One region of the Frankia sp. CgJB1 genome, then DNA from elsewhere that is predicted to be linked to it. Evidence: riboswitches for the same ligand, from Rfam matches in the RefSeq annotation. Region 1 holds a riboswitch; the other holds the start of a gene.
What was found. A riboswitch is a leader RNA that binds a small molecule or an ion and turns the genes downstream of it on or off. The one in region 1 is predicted to bind S-adenosylmethionine.
Positions count from the first base shown of each region.

Region 2: linked by a shared signal. The riboswitch ahead of thrC (threonine synthase) and the one ahead of AC08OT_RS15580 (putative leader peptide) in region 1 are both predicted to bind S-adenosylmethionine.

Region 1 covers NZ_CDWTNB010000148.1:5,581-8,780, forward strand. The annotation lists gene AC08OT_RS15575 (ABC transporter substrate-binding protein) at 1-808, opposite strand, end outside; gene AC08OT_RS15580 (putative leader peptide) at 1,120-1,305, opposite strand; SAM riboswitch class IV at 1,340-1,450, opposite strand; gene AC08OT_RS15585 (bifunctional o-acetylhomoserine/o-acetylserine sulfhydrylase) at 1,580-2,878, opposite strand; gene AC08OT_RS15590 (2OG-Fe(II) oxygenase family protein) at 2,875-3,200, opposite strand, start outside.
Region 2 covers NZ_CDWTNB010000003.1:4,027-7,226, forward strand. The annotation lists partial or broken gene AC08OT_RS00765 (alpha,alpha-trehalose-phosphate synthase (UDP-forming)) at 1-306, shown strand, start outside; gene AC08OT_RS00770 (HAD family hydrolase) at 370-1,167, opposite strand; SAM riboswitch class I at 1,382-1,498, shown strand; gene thrC (threonine synthase) at 1,507-2,784, shown strand; gene groL (chaperonin GroEL) at 3,119-3,200, shown strand, end outside.

The DNA.
Region 1 (3,200 bases):
AGGCCTCCCGGACCCGGACGTCGGCGAAGGGACCCTTGGCGGTGTTTGGGTAGTAGCTGTAGTTACCGCCCGGGGCCAACGCGGTCTGGAGCTGGAATCCGGGGGTCGACTTCAGCTGGCTCACGTTTACCGGCGGGACGCTGGCGATCGCGTCGATCTGGCCGCTGGTCAGCGCTCCGTAGCGGGACGAGTCCTCGGGGGTGACCTTGATCGAGAGCGCGTCGAGATAGGCGGCGCCGGTGTGCTTCGCCGTGGCGGGCGCCCACTTGTAGCCGGGATTGCGGGTGTAGTCGATGCCCCTGCCCTTGACGTAACCGCCGGTGCTGATGAAGGGACCGCTGCCGACGATCTTCGTGCACAGCGCCGACGGCGGCTGCCTGAGCGTGCTCGGCGCTTCGATGCCCAGGTAGGCCGTCGCCAGGGTGGGCAGGAAGGCCGAGGTCGGCGCGCTGAAGTGGACATCGACGTGGGTCGGGTCGACGACCGTCGTCCCGGTGTAGCCCGTGATCGTTCCGGCGGCGAGCTGCGACTTGGTGGCGGGCGCCACGATGTGGTCGAGGTTCGCCTTCACCGCCGCGTCATCGAACTTCTCGCCGTTGCTGAACGTCACATCGTCGCGCAACGTGAAGGAATACGTCTTCTGGTCCGCGGACACCGTCCACTTCATGGCCAGCCACGGGTGGATGGTGCCGTCGGTGCTCAGCGCCACGAGCGAGTCCAAGATCGACCGTGTGTAGAGACCGTCGATGTCGGCCGGGCTCTGGTGCGGATCGAGGCAGGCGCCGTCCGTGTTGCTGGCGAACGTCAACGTCCCCCCGCTTCTCGGGGTACCGGCGGCGCCGTCCGTGCCTGGCGCGCCATCGTCACTGGAGCCGCAGGCCCGAGCGCGAGCGCCACGGACAGGGCGGCGGCGAGCGTCAGGGGTACGCGTTTCCTGACGCCGAAGACCTTGCTGGACATCGGGTGTCGAGACTTCTTGTCGGGATGGCCGTCGGGCCGACCGTCGGCTGGCCGTCGGTGGTCGGCTGGTCGACGGCGTGCGGCAGGGCCAGCCGTCGGGGCCGTGCCGAGCAGGGCGGACGGTTGGTCGGCGGGACCGGACCGCCGTGGGCGGCGGTGTCAGCGACAGAGGCAGCTGGACGAACAGAGGCAGCTGGACGAACGGCGCAGGTCGATGGCTAGGCGGCGGGTCAGCCCCTGCCCGGACCCGCCCGCCCAGGGGCTGAGCACGTGGGCAACGGCTTGCGTCCCGCACCGGCATGCGAGCGTGAAGCGGCCACTGGCGTGGCGAGTCGCTCCCGACATCTCACAGCTCCCTCGGCTCAGGCCCGGGAGTACGGGCCCGCGCTTGCCGCACCCGGGGGCACGGCCGTGTCCTCATCCGGGGCACCCCTTCGCGAACGAGGGTTGCCGGTCAACAAGCCAGGGCTGAACGTTGGCGCTCGTGACAGCTCGGTCAACCATCAGCCAAGCGGCTGATCTGACAAACCTAGTAGGCAAATTAGTGGGGTAAGTAGAGTTTGTCGATAGAGCTAGTGAAATACTGGGCTCTTCGCAGTGCGGCGGATGCTGAATCCGGTCAGCGCCCCTTGGTCGCGCGGAAGCCCTTCTCCAGGTCGGCCAGGATGTCGTCGACCCCCTCGATGCCGACCGACAGGCGGATCAGCTCCTCGCTCACCCCGCTGTCGGCCTGCTCGGCGGGGGTGAGCTGGGCGTGGGTCGTGGACGCCGGATGAATCGCCAGCGAGCGGACGTCCCCGACGTTGGCGAGATGGCTGTGCAGTTCGAGGGCCTCGATGAACGCCCGCCCGGCGGCGCCACCACCGCGGATACCGAAGGCCAGCACGGCGCTGGCACCATCGGGCAGGTAGCGCCGGGCCGCCGGATACCAGCGGCTCGACGCCAGGCCCGGGTAGGCGACCCAGATCACCTCGTCCCGCTCGGACAACCACTGTGCCACCCGCAGCGCGCCCGCGCTGTGCCGCTCCATCCGTAGCGACAACGTCTCCAGCCCCTGGAGCAGCAGGAAGGCGTTCATCGGGGACAGGGCCGGGCCCAGGTCGCGCAGCAGCCGCGCGCGGGCCCGCACGATGTAGGCGGTCTCTGGGAACGCGTCGAGGAAGACCAGGCCGTGGTAGGCCGGATCCGGTGTGGTGAACCGCGGATAACGGCCGTTGCCCCAGTCGAAACGCCCGCCGTCGATGATGACACCGCCGATCGACGTCCCGTGCCCGCCGATGAACTTGGTGGCGGAGTGCACCACGATGTTGGCGCCGTGTTCGAGAGGGCGGCTCAGGTACGGCGACGCCAGGGTGTTGTCCACGATCAGCGGTACCCCCGCGGCGTGCCCCACCTCGGCGATCCTGGCGACGTCGAGAACGTTCCCACGGGGGTTGCCGATGGTCTCGCCGTAGAGCGCGGCGGTGTTCGGCCGGATCGCCGCGCGCCAGGCGTCGAGGTCGTCCGGGTCGTCGACGAAGGTGGTCTCGATCCCGAACTCCGCCAGCGTGTTCCTGAACAGCGCGTACGTCCCGCCGTACAGCGAGGTCGACGACACCAGGTGCGCCCCGGCGGCGGTGAGGTTCAGCACCGCCAGGGACTGGGCGGCCTGGCCGCTGGCGGTCGCCAGGGCCGCGACCCCGCCCTCCAGATCCGCGATGCGCTGTTCGAAGACGTCCTGCGTGGGGTTGACGACCCGGGTGTAGGTGAAGCCGACCTCGGCCAGCGAGAACAGCTCGGCCGCGTGCCGCGTGTCGTCGAACACGAAGGAGGTCGTCTGGTAGATCGGCACGGCGCGCGCGCCGGTCGCCGGGTCCGGGGCGGCTCCGGCGTGGAGCTGCCGGGTCTCGAAGCTCCGACCCGGGGGGATCGTCGTCACAGGGCTTTTCCTTTGGGTCCTTTGGGGTGCTCGGCGTCGGCGTCGGCGTAGTAGCGCCGCGCCACCTCGGGATGGCTGCGTAGCCAGCTCTTGAGGGTGTTCACCCCGTGCTGGGCGAAGATCGGATTGTGTGGATCGGGCGGGGGCGCGTCGGTGATCTGCCGGAGCAGCTCGCCCGGCAGCGGAACCGGTTCCAGGGTGGCCGACAGCCGCGGCCCGAAGAAGAACGCCACGGACACCCGCTCGTGGCCCGATGGTGGGTTGACGACCCGGTGCACGGTCGCCCGGTAGTAGCGCCGCGTCGCCAGCTCGAACATCTCGC
Region 2 (3,200 bases), on a different contig from region 1:
GGTGCTCGTCGTCAACCCGATCCGGGACGGCATGAACCTCGTCGCCAAGGAGGGGCCGATCGTCTCGATCAGGGATGCCTCCTCGTGCTCTCCCGGGAGGCCGGAGCCTGCGCGGAGATGGGCACGGCGGCGCTGGTCGTCAACCCGTTCGACATCCAGGCGACCGCGCGGGCTCTGCACACCGCCCTGACGATGCCCGCCCCCGAGCGGCGCCGGCGCGCCGAGGAGCTGGCCGCCGTCGCCGGGCGGCTGCCGCCCCAGCTCTGGTTCACCGACCAGCTGCACGCCCTCGCCGCCGACCGGTGACCGTCCGGTCTGCCCTGCCGGTGCCGAACGTCGACGCGCGGACGGCGTTCAGGCGGACCGCGTTCAGGCGGCGACGGCCGCTCGCACCGCGCTGGCCCAGCCGGCGCCGACCGGGCCCGCCTCGACCGTGACGTTGTCGTACCGCGCCAGCAAGGCGGCGATGTCCGGGTGCCGCACCGCGTTCGCGACCAGGTGCATCCGCCCGACATGGGGAGCCATGGCCAGGTCGCTGGCGGAATCGCCGATGGCGATCGCCTCGGCCGGTGACACCCCGCGCCGCTTGAGGTCGTAGGCGACCGCGTCCCCCTTGCCCACACCGTCCGGGACCAGATGGTAGACATGCGGATTCACTCCGAGATCAGGCATGTGGACCGGCGAGATCAGCCCGTTGTCGCGCATGCTCAACCAGGGGAACCCGGTCTCGGCGAGCCAGCCGTCGACCTCCGACACCTCGATCTTCCCGCGAAGCATGACGTCGACCTCCCGGCCGGAGTGCGAGGGGGTGTGCAGCTCCAGCCGCCCGGGGTAGCGCTCGACCATCCGGTCGAGCAGGTACTCCGGTACCTGGTCGAAGTCGGGCGGCATCGCGCCGCGCAGGATCTCGCTGTCGCGCCCCTCGTTCCAGCCGACGATCGCGCCGAGCTCCCCGATGAACCCGTCCGCGCCGAAGATCGCCACGGCCTCGAGAAGCTGCGGACGGGTACGCCCGCTGACCAGGACCAGCGCAACGCCGGCGCCGTGCAGCTCGGCGAGCGCACGAGCCGGCTCCAGGGTGATCGCTCCCCCCTCCGCCCGGAAGAAACAACCCTTGGGACCGACCATCGTGCCGTCAAGATCGGTATAGACGACGCGGATACTCACTGTTACAGACTCCCTGGCTCTGGCGTGATCGGGTCGATCTCCGGGCATGGGGGCGCGCGCGGCCGGTGCGAGCGGGCAGGACCCGCCCGCACCGGTGAGACCACACCGAGAAACCTCCGACCGACCCATATCATGTCCACAACCAGAGGCAACACCGGTGCACGACCACCCGCGCACGGTCTACGGTCTACAGTACGGACAGACAACTTCATCTGGCTCATCCAGAGGGGCAGAGGGAACGGCCCAGCGAAGCCCCGGCAACCACCCGCATCCCGTGCGCGGCAGGTGCTAATTCCGTCCTGGTGGCAGACTGCCCCGGGAAAGATGAGGAGCTTCTTCATGACACTCGCGCCCGAGCGTGCCACCGGTCCCGCCCTCGACGTCGCGAACCCCGCGGTCTCGCTGTCCTGTCGGCACTGCGGCGCCACCTACCCGCTGTCCCCTACGCATGTGTGCGTGGAATGCTTCGCTCCCCTGGAAATCGCCTACGACCCGGACCTGCTGGCTCGAGTGACCCGAGAGTCCATCGAACGCGGTCCGGCGAACCTGTGGCGTTATGTCGGGCTGCTGCCCGCCGGGCATGACCCGGCGCGGCGGGTCTCCCTCGGGGCCGGCTGGACGCCGCTGCGCCCGGCCCCGCGGCTCGCCGCGGAGCTGGGGATGAAGACGCTCTATATCAAGGACGACAGCGCCAACCCCACCCATTCTTTCAAGGACCGGGTCGTCTCCGTGGCGCTCACCGCCGCCCGCGAGCTGGGCTTCACCACGGTCGCCTGCGCCTCGACGGGCAACCTCGCGCAGTCGGTGGCGGCGCATGCGGCCGGTGCCGGGCTGCGCTCGGTGGTGCTCGTACCGCACGACCTCGAGGCCGGCAAGACGGTCTCCACCGGGGTGTACGGCGGGACGCTGGTCGCCATCCAGGGCAACTACGACGACGTGAACCGGTTGTGCAGCGAACTGGCCGGGGAGTACGAGTGGGCGTTCGTCAACGTCAACGTCCGCCCCTTCTACGCCGAGGGGTCCAAGACGCTCGGCTACGAGGTCGCCGAGCAGCTCGGCTGGCGGCTGCCCGAGCAGGTCGTCGTGCCGATCGCCTCCGGCTCGCTACTGACAAAGATCGACAAGGCCTTCGGTGAGCTCGGCCGGCTCGGCCTGGTCGAGCCGGCGCCGTACAGGGTGTTCGGTGCGCAGGCGGCCGGCTGCAACCCGGTGGCCGCCGCGTTCGCCCGCGGCGTCGAGACCGTCGCCCCGGTCCGGCCCACCACAATCGCCAAGTCGCTGTCGATCGGCAACCCGGCCGACGGCCCCTACGCCCTCGACGTGGCTCGGCGGACCGGCGGGGCGATCACGGACGTGACCGACGAGGAGATCATCGACGGGATCCGGCTGCTCGCCCGCACCGAAGGCGTCTTCGGCGAGACGGCCGGTGGCGTCACCGTGGCCACTCTGCGCAGGCTGCTGCGCGAGGGGCTGCTCGACCCGGCCGCCGAGACCATCCTCTACAACACCGGCGACGGGCTGAAGACGCTTGACCCCCTCGTCGAGACGGGCGGACCGACCGCGACGATCAAGCCGTCGCTGCGCGCCTTCGAGGCCGCCGGCCTCGGCGACGACTGACTCGGGCGCAGCACAGCCCGGCACAGCGCATTCGACGAACTTCGTGGACCACGCCGGACCAACGGAAGAGCCACGGACGACGGCGAGGCGCCGCGGGGGGATCGGAGCCGGGCACGCGGAACCATGGGTCAGCTTGCACTCACTCGTGCCGAGTGCTAAACAAGAGCTGGCACTCTCGTCTAGGGAGTGCCAAGGCTGAAACGGCGAGGCTGCCCGATCCGCGCTGTGTCCGAGGTGCATCACCCGGGTCCGGAGCAGGCGGGAGCCGTCCGTCGCGGGCGTCGTTAGGGCCAGGCCATCGAACCTGCCATCCCACTGGGAGGACCCAGAAACCATGCCGAAGATCATTGCCTTCGACGAGGAGGCTCGGCGCGGCCTGGAGCGCGGCATGAACCAGCTGGCCGATGCGGTCAAGG